Regions from separate parts of the Streptomyces sp. NPDC001889 genome, predicted to be linked through region 4. Evidence: riboswitches for the same ligand, from Rfam matches in the RefSeq annotation. Region 4 holds a riboswitch; each other region holds the start of a gene.
What was found. Region 4 has a riboswitch for cobalamin ahead of ACWCRA_RS00290 (CbtB domain-containing protein). Riboswitches for the same ligand answer to the same signal wherever they lie in the genome.
Positions count from the first base shown of each region.

Region 1: another riboswitch for cobalamin. It lies ahead of metE (5-methyltetrahydropteroyltriglutamate--homocysteine S-methyltransferase); the one in region 4 lies ahead of ACWCRA_RS00290 (CbtB domain-containing protein).
Region 2: another riboswitch for cobalamin. It lies ahead of ACWCRA_RS30820 (cobalamin biosynthesis protein); the one in region 4 lies ahead of ACWCRA_RS00290 (CbtB domain-containing protein).
Region 3: another riboswitch for cobalamin. It lies ahead of ACWCRA_RS02840 (hypothetical protein); the one in region 4 lies ahead of ACWCRA_RS00290 (CbtB domain-containing protein).

Region 1 covers NZ_JBSFER010000002.1:227,833-230,006, reverse strand. The annotation lists gene metE (5-methyltetrahydropteroyltriglutamate--homocysteine S-methyltransferase) at 1-1,078, opposite strand, end outside; cobalamin riboswitch at 1,242-1,466, opposite strand; gene ACWCRA_RS02805 (alpha/beta fold hydrolase) at 1,642-2,174, opposite strand, start outside.
Region 2 covers NZ_JBSFER010000031.1:53,504-55,677, forward strand. The annotation lists gene ACWCRA_RS30810 (inorganic phosphate transporter) at 1-208, shown strand, start outside; gene ACWCRA_RS30815 (hypothetical protein) at 221-442, shown strand; cobalamin riboswitch at 629-767, shown strand; gene ACWCRA_RS30820 (cobalamin biosynthesis protein) at 890-1,903, shown strand; gene ACWCRA_RS30825 (cobyric acid synthase) at 1,900-2,174, shown strand, end outside.
Region 3 covers NZ_JBSFER010000002.1:238,252-240,425, reverse strand. The annotation lists gene ACWCRA_RS02840 (hypothetical protein) at 1-1,138, opposite strand, end outside; cobalamin riboswitch at 1,242-1,381, opposite strand; gene ACWCRA_RS02835 (prenyltransferase/squalene oxidase repeat-containing protein) at 1,698-2,174, shown strand, end outside.
Region 4 covers NZ_JBSFER010000001.1:78,942-81,115, reverse strand. The annotation lists gene ACWCRA_RS00300 (VOC family protein) at 1-222, opposite strand, end outside; gene ACWCRA_RS00295 (CbtA family protein) at 306-1,058, opposite strand; gene ACWCRA_RS00290 (CbtB domain-containing protein) at 1,071-1,289, opposite strand; adenosylcobalamin (AdoCbl) riboswitch at 1,342-1,435, opposite strand; gene ACWCRA_RS00285 (histidine phosphatase family protein) at 1,495-2,070, shown strand; gene ACWCRA_RS00280 (aminotransferase class IV family protein) at 2,057-2,174, opposite strand, start outside.

The DNA.
Region 1 (2,174 bases), on a different contig from region 4:
AGGCGAGCCAGCGGGCGATCTGCGGGTCGATGTCGCGTTCGGCGGCGGCGTCCAGCGGGACGTGGAGGAGTGAGCAGGAGGTGGCCACGTCGACCCGGTCGGCGAGGCCGAGGAGCGTGCCGAGGGTGGCCAGGGACTTCTCGTAGTCGTTGATCCAGATGTTGCGGCCGTTGACGACACCGGCGACCAGCCGCTTGTCGCGCAGTCCGCCGATGGCGGCGAGGTCGGCGAGATTGCCGGCGGCGCGCTCGGTGAAGTCGAGGGCGAGGCCGTCGACGGGGGCCTTGGCGAGAACGGGCAGCGCCTCGCCGAGGCGGTCGAAGTAGGACGCGACCAGCAGCCTGGGGCGGTCGGCGAGCGCGCCGAGGTCGCGGTAGGCGCGGGCGGCGGCGTTCAGCTCGGCCGGGGTGCGGTCCTGGACCAGCGCGGGCTCGTCGAGCTGTGCCCACTCGGCGCCGGCGGCGCGCAGGTCGGCGAGGACCTCGGCGTACACCGGCAGCAGCCGGTCGAGGAGGGTCAGCGGGTCGAAGTCCGCCGCCACCCCGGGGGCGGGCTTGGCCAGCAGGAGATAGGTGACCGGTCCGACGAGGACCGGGCGGGGGCGGTGGCCGAGGGCGAGGGCCTCCTTCACCTCGGCCACCTGCTTGGCGGAGTCGGCGGTGAAGACGGTGCCGGGGCCGAGTTCGGGGACCAGGTAGTGGTAGTTGGTGTCGAACCACTTGGTCATCTCCAGGGGCGCGACGTCCTGGGTGCCGCGCGCCATGGCGAAGTAGCCGTCGAGGGGGTGCGCCGCGACGGCGTCGCGGTGCCGCTCGGGAACAGCGCCGACCATGACACTGGTGTCCAGCATGTGGTCGTAGTAGGAGAAGTCACCGGTCGGCACCTCGTGGACACCGGCGTCGGCGAGCTGCCGCCAGTTGGTCCGGCGGAGGCCCGCCGCGGTCTCCCGGAGGGCGTCGGCGGTGACGCGGCCCTTCCAGTACCCCTCGATGGCCTTCTTCAGTTCCCGGTTCTGTCCCTGGCGGGGGTAGCCGTACACGGTGGCCCGTGCTGCCGCGGCTGCGGACTGCGCTGTCACGGAACTCTCCTTCGCGAGATGTCTCGTTGAATCCCGGGACGGGACGAGAGCGCGAAGGGGGTGCCACAACGGACGGGTCCACGGCGCGCACGGGGCGCGCCGGTCCGCCTGCTCTGGTCGCCGACCCGCCCACGAGGTCACCGGGATGGCCGCGCCGGCGGGGGCCGTGCGCGGACAGCGGGCAGGTCTTCGGACTCGCGGGCGCGTCCGCCGGTCTCCCGGTGGACACCTACTGGCCGTCGCTTCCCAGAACCGTTTCCCGGCTCCAGTGCTCATGACGGCGGTCGTTCCCGCTCACCGCTGCGGGGCAGTCCCGGATTCCCACCGGGTTCCCTCTTGCGACGCGCCTGCCTGGCGGGCAGGGCGAACCAGCTGCGTCCGTCAGCCTAGAGGGATCGTCCGGGTTCGGACAGTACCGCTCACATCCCGGACCGTGACATGGGACACGGGCGGCTCCCCCGGCTCATGGGCCGGGCCCTGTCCGGCGCGGTGTGCGAGGACAGGGCCCGGTCCGGCGGGGCGGAGATGCGGCGGTCCGGGGACCCCGGCGCCTCCCGGCCGGCTCAGGCTCCGGTGAGGAACTCCACCAGGAGCCGGTTCACCTCGGCGGGCCGCTCCAGATAGCCGAAGTGCCCGGCGCCGGCCACGGTCTCCGAGCGGGCGCCCGGAATGGCGTCGGCCATCTCCCGGCCCAGATGCGGCGGGGAGAGCCGGTCGTCGGCGAAGGAGACCACCAGGGTCGGCGCGGTGATGGCGGCGAACGCGGAGACGCTCGGCGGGAATCCGGTGAGCGCGGCGACGAACTGCTCCCGGACTCCGGCCGACGGGGTGGCCGGTGCCATGGCGAGGATGGCGAGCCAGTCCTCGGCCTCGATCTCGTCCCGCAGGCTGGCGGGCGAGAGATTGGCCAGCGCGCCCAGCGCGGCCCGCACCTCCTCGGGGAGGGCCACGCGGTGGTCGTGCAGGGCGATCTGGGCCTGCGAGAAGACCGAGAGCGCCGCGTCCGTGCGGCCCCGGGTCGCCAGCAGGGCCAGCCGGTCGACCAGGTCGGGCCGGGTCAGCGCCAGTTGCTGGGCGGTCCGGGCGCCGAGCGAGG
Region 2 (2,174 bases), on a different contig from region 4:
CCGCCAGGTCATCGACCACACCAACGTCAACGACACCGGCGCCGATGTGGACAGCGAGACCGGCGAGGCCGGTGTGGTGACCAACGCCATGGCCGCCGTCACCGTGCCCCCGGCCGGCACCCCGGCGCAGGACGGCCTCAAGACCACCATCGCGGCCTCCCCGGCCGCCGCCCCCGAATCCGGCCCGGCCAGCCCGGCCGCGGTGTAAGGACAGATCAGCATGAAAATCGACTGGGCAGCTCTCGGCTCCGTTTTCGGTGTGAGCCTCGTGGCCACCGTCGTTCTGGTGGGCCTGTTCACCCTCGGCATCATCGGCATGAGCAAGCAGGCGACGGCCTCCGGCGGCGGCGGCTCCGTGGCGCTGGCGCGCACCGGTGCGTACACCTGCTTCGCGCTCTGCGTGGCGGCCATCACCTACGGGATCTATCTGATCGTCACCTGACGGCGGGCCCGGACCGCGCGCGGTCCGGGCTCTCCGCGCTCATCGACGGCAGACGGCCGGGCCGGTCATCCTCAGGGACGACCGGCCCGGCCGTCTGCCGTCCCGGGTCCGGGACGAGCAGCGCGGCGCTCCCCGGGTGTGGGGCTCAGCACAGTGCCCCTTCGCAGGTCAACGGCAGGTTGACGGCTGTTCTCACAGCGTGGTGGACTGCCGGGGCCATTACGGCGGCAGCAGAGGAAGCCGGTGCGAATCCGGCGCGGTCCCGCCACTGTCACCGGGAGGAGTCCCGGGAGCCAGGAACTCTCGCCGCCGATCACGTCGAACCAGGGCGCGGACACCCTGAGTGAGGACATATCGCCATGCCCGGCCGCGGCCACGACCCTGCCCCGACTCCGAGAAGGATCTGCCCGCCCCGGCCGGTCCGGAGCGGAACCCCGGCCTGAATCGATGCGTGCCGACCGTGTACTGAACCGTGCCGACCGCGTTTTCGCGTACGGCGCCGGGGCCGGCCTCCTCGGTGACCTGCTGCTCGGCGATCCCCGCCGGGGCCATCCCGTCGCCGCGTTCGGACGGGCCGCGGGCGCGGTGGAGCGGGTTCTCTGGCGCGACCACCGGGGGTGGGGCGCTCTGCACACCGCCGTGTGCGCCGGAGGCGCCGCCGCGGCCGCGCACCTCCTCGCGCGCGGCACCCGGGGGGCGCCCGCGCTCTCCCTCGCCCTGACCGCCGCCGCCACCTGGACCGTCGTGGGCGGCACCTCGCTGGGCCGGGAGGCCAGGACCATCGGTGCCGCGCTCGCGGCCGGCGACGTGGAGCGGGCCCGCGCGCGGCTGCCGCATCTGTGCGGGCGCGATCCGCAGTTCCTGGACGAGGGCCAGATCGCCCGGGCCGTGGTGGAGTCCGTGGCCGAGAACACCTCCGACGCGGTCGTCGGCGCCCTGGTGTGGGGGGCGGTGGCGGGGGTGCCGGGCCTGGTGGGGTTCCGCGCGGTCAACACCCTGGACGCGATGGTGGGGCACCGCTCCCCGCGCCACCGGCGGTTCGGCTGGGCGTCGGCGCGGCTGGACGATCTGGCCGGCTGGCCGGGGGCCCGGCTGACGGCCGGGCTCGCCGTGCTCGCGGGCGGGGACGCGCGGGGAGCCGTCCGGGCGTGGCGCCAGGACGCGCACCGGCACCCCAGCCCCAACGCGGGCCCGGTGGAGGCCGCGTTCGCGGGGGCGCTCGGGGTGCGTATCGGCGGCACCCTGTCCTACGGCGGCCGGGTCGAGCACCGGCCCGTGCTCCATGGCGCGGGGCGGCCCGTGGAGGTCGCCGACATCGAACGGGCGGTGCGGCTGTCGCGCCGGGTGGGGCTGCTGGCGCTCGCCACGAGCGTGGTGGCACGGCCGTTGCTGCGGCGGGCCGTGACGGGGATTCAGCGGGGGTCCGGCGCACCGGCGCCGCGAGCGGGAGGAGACGGATGAGCACGGGAAGGCGCACCGGAGGCGGCCTGCTCGTCGCCGGGACGACGTCCGACGCGGGCAAGAGCGTGGTCACGGCGGGCATCTGCCGCTGGCTTGTGCGCCAGGGCGTGAAGGTGGCCCCCTTCAAGGGGCAGAACATGTCGCTCAACTCGTTTGTGACCCGCGAGGGCGCGGAGATCGGCCGGGCGCAGGCGATGCAGGCGCAGGCGGCCCGGGTCGAGCCGACCGCGCTGATGAACCCGGTGCTGCTCAAGCCCGGCGGCGACCGCAG
Region 3 (2,174 bases), on a different contig from region 4:
CCCCCGCGCCGTCGTCGACGGTGAGGGCGAGTTCGGTGGCCGTCCCCGGGGTGAAGGCGCTCGCCGCCACCCATCGCGGCGCGCCCGCCGTGACCGGCGTGGGCGGGGCGGCGGTGAAGCCGCCGCCCGCGACGGCGCGCAGGGCGTCGACGGAGGAGTAGGCGGAGGGCGTGGTGTCGGTCGGCTTGTACTTGAAGCCGCCGCCGGGGTTGTACTGGTTGGCGATGAGGAAGTCGACCGGGGTCCTGCCCATCGAGGTGAGGAAGTCGCCGGTCTGCGGGTTGATGCCACAGGCGTTGAGCCCGGCGACGGCCCAGCCGTTGGAGTTGGTGTTGGCGCCGTACAGGGAGTCGAAGGCCCCGTTCGCGGGGAGCAGTCTGGTCTTGAGGAACGCCTTGGCCTGCACGATGTCGGCGTCCGTGTTCGGGACTCCGGCGGTGCACAGGGCCGCCATGGCGGCGCCGGTCATGTCCACGTCGCTGGGTGCGTTGAGACGGGTCGGGTTGCCCTCGGCCTTCTGGTAGTCCCAGCCGCCGTCGTTGTGCTGGTTGGCCCGGACCCGGGTGGTTATCCGGTCGGCGAGGGCCTGGGGGACGCGCTGGGCGCCGCTCTGCGTCCTGGCCCCGTTGAGGGCGAGCGCGGCGAAGACCGTGCCGTTGAAGTTGCCCGAGGGGCCGAAGTAGCCAGCCTCGGCGGTCTGCCAGTAGCCGTAGATGTCCGCGATGAGATTGCGGGACGGGGAGACCCGGGCCGGGTCGATGCCCGCGGCGTAGGCGTTCAGCGTGGCGCGCTCGTAGTCCGTGACGACCGGGGTGGCGGAGGGCCAGGCCGCGGTGGAGAGCAGGTTCCGGTAGACGGTGCGGGCGTTCTTGGTGGTGTCGCCGCCGGGGGCGACATCGGCGACGGCGGTGCCGGCCGCGGCGAAGGCGCCGAAGGCCCACTCGCTGGAGAGGCCGGACCCGGCGTAGGAACCGTCCGCGGCCTGAAGGGACTTGAGGTAGGCGACACCGTTCGTCTTCGAGGTGGCGATCTGCGCGGGGGACGAGGTCGCGGACGCGGGGAGCACGGTCAGGGCGAAGGCCCCGAGCGCGGCGGGGATCGCCAGGGCGAGGCGTCGGGAGGTCGGAGGACGGGACATGGGGGCCACTCCTGTGATGACAGGGACTCCGGCGGCACCCATGCCGAAGGGAGCCCTCCCGGCCGGGGGGTGCGGGGCCGTCGTCCAAGCGCGTGGTACGGCGTCGAATGCTGCTTCACCGCATGGGCATTCGGGCTCGGTACGGCCCTCGTGCCGTCCCACACCGCTGCGCGTCAGCCCCGGATTCGCACCGGATTCCCCCATGTGGCAGCCCTGGACGCTACCGGAGAGACCACCCGGCCACCAGAGCGGGAAGCACAGCGGCCCCGGACCGCGCGGGTGGGATTCAGGTCACCTTGACGCTGTCTTCGTCCGCGTGTTCCAATCCCGCTGATACAGACTCAACTTCAGGGAAAGCCGGTCGAATTCCGGCGCTGACCCGCAACCGTGGGCCCGGCAGCAGCCGGGCGAGCCGGATTGCCTGAAGGACTGATTCCAGCGAGAAGCGCCGTCGCGGACTACGGCGTGGTCGACCGGCTCTCCCCGTGCCCCGCTCGAACTCGAAGCGGACGGAGCCCCTCCGCCACGCCCTGCCGCCCGGAGGACACGAGGGGCCGTGGTGGGGACAGGCGTACGGAGACGGTGGGCGGGCCCGGCCGCGCTGGTGACGGCGGTGGTCCTGCTCGCGGGCACGGGTGTGTCCCTGGCCGCCGCTCCCCCGGCCGCGGCCGATCCGGTCAACCGGTGCACGGCCACCCGGGGCGCCATCGTCGCGGTGGACTTCGGCCCCTTCGGCGGCGGTGTCGCGCGCGGCTGCGACACCACCCCCACCACCGGCTACGAGCTGCTGCGCGAGGCCGGTTTCACCACCGCCGGGACCGGTCACGACGGCCCCGCGTTCATCTGCCGGATCGGTCACGGCTCGTTCGACTCCGGCAGGCAGTACCCGACTCCGGCGACCGAGGACTGCGTGCTCACCCCGCAGGCCACCGCGTACTGGTCGTACTGGGTCGCCTCGCGGGACGCATCGGAGTGGAGCTACAGCCATCACGGGGCGATGGACCGCCGGCCGAAGCCGGGCGACGTGGACGCGTGG
Region 4 (2,174 bases):
CCCCAGCCGCTCGCCCCCGGTGGGCCGGGTCCACCCGGGGTCGAAGGAGCGGATGGTCTCCTCGGTGTCCCAGAGCACCCGCACCCCACTGGGGAGCGTGGCCTCGGCGTGCGGGGCGGAGTCGGCGCCGGAGGGGACGTCCAGGCCGAGCCGGCGGTAGAAGGCGAGAGACGCGGCCATGTCGGAGGCGACGATGCCGATCGAGTCGAAGCGCGGAGTCATGCCCCCACCGTAGGCGGGCCCCGCGCCGCCGGTCTTGAAGGAATCGGACACCGGCGGGGGCTCCGCCGGTGTCCGTACGGTGGTCAGCGCGCCGTGGCCGCCGTCCGGCGGGCCCCGGAGCGCGCCCCGGGGGTGAGCAGCCGTTCGGCCAGATGGCCGAAGACCAGACCGAACACCGCCCACAGCGTCACCTGGATCGCCAGTGTCGCCAGCCGGAACTCCCAGACCACTGCGGCCGGGAAGTCCTTGGGTACCTCGTTGTACGAGGGCAGGAACGCGAACGCCAGTCCGGTGGCGGCCACGAACCCCGCCACCGCCGCCACCGTCGCGTTCCAGTTGCCCAGCCGGGGCGCGAGACGCCTCCCGGTGATCAGCGCCGCGAGCCCCAGCAGCACACTGACCACCACCATCAGGAAGTACACCGCCGTCCGCTCCCCGATGGTGCCCGGGTCGCCCACCGCCGGCGGGTTCGGCGGGTACTTCAGGAACGGCACCACATACAGCGTCAGCAGCCCGCCGAGGGCGACGAACGCGGCGGTGGCCCGGGGGCCGAAGCTCCCGGCGCGGCCGATGGCGGCGCAGTGGGCGAGCGCGGCGATACCGCCGACCGCGACCCCGAAGACCAGCACACCGGTCGCGAGACCGGCCGTGGACTGCACGGCCCGGCTGACGAGTTCCTCGCCGCCGTGCCCATGGCTGTGGCTCTCCTCGAACGCGATCGCCGCGTCCACCGGCCCCTCACCGAGGAAGTACGCCACCACCAGGGCCACCGCCCCCGCGATCAGGCCCGCGAGCATGCCCCGTACCAGCAGGGCCCGTACGGATATGGAGTTCATCGCAGGCCGCCCTCAGTGGCAGGGGAAGCCGAGCAGATGGCGTCCGTCGTGGACCCATTCATGGACACCCTCGCCGGAGACGAGGGCGGTGGCGCCCTGCTCGGCGCCGACGAAGTAGAGGAGGATCAGCATGAGGATGCCGACGAAGGCCGCCCAGGGGGCGAGTTCCTTCCAGGAGACGGGGGTGACCGCCGGTGTGGCGGTGGGGGCGGGCACAGCGGATTGAGCCATGGCAGAACCTCCTGAGGGAGCACGCGTCCCGGTCGTGGTGCCTGGTGCCGCAGACGAGGGCGCGGGGTCTGACTTCCCGCGTCGGTGCGGGTACACAGTGGCGCGACCGTGCCGGATTCCCACCGGACTTCCATCACACTCTCGTCATGTCCACGCGACCGTACCGCTTGCGGGCGGGCACCGCTACGGCGCGGGGTGGCCGGAAATGACGGTACGGATGATGATGGTCGCGCCGGTGGCGACGGAGGCCCTCCGCGAGGCCCGCTTCGAGGCGGGCGAACCGCCGGACGAGGCCGGTCTGGTGAGCGCGCGGGCGGCGGCCGGAGGGCTGCCGAGGGCGGACCGGGCGGTGTCCGGGCCGTCGCCGCGCTGCCGGCTGACGGCCCGGGCGCTCGGGCTCGCCGCCCGGGAGGCGCCGGAGCTGGGCGAGTGGGACATGGGCCACTGGCGCGGCCGGAGCCTCGCGGAGGTGAGCCGGGACGAGCCGGACGCGGTGGGGCACTGGCTCACCGACCCGTCGGCCGCGCCCCACGGAGGGGAGGCGCTGACCGCGCTGTGCGCCCGGGTCGGGGGCTGGCTGGACGCGCTGCCCCCGGATACCGGCCGGCTCGTCGCGGTGGTGGACCCGGCGGTGGCGCGCGCCGCGCTGGTCCACGCGCTCGGCCTGCCGCTGCCCGTCTTCTGGCGGCTGGACATCGCGCCGCTGACGCTCACCGAACTCAGCTCCCGGGCCGGGCGCTGGAATCTGCGCTGCGGCACCCGGCTCCTCAGAGAGCCGTGAGGGGTTCGGCGCCGTGGGCGCGGTGGAGCACCTCCAGGAAGTCCGGCGCGGCGGGCAGTGCCGCCGAGCCGATCCGGCGCACCGCCACGCCCGGGGTCCAGGAG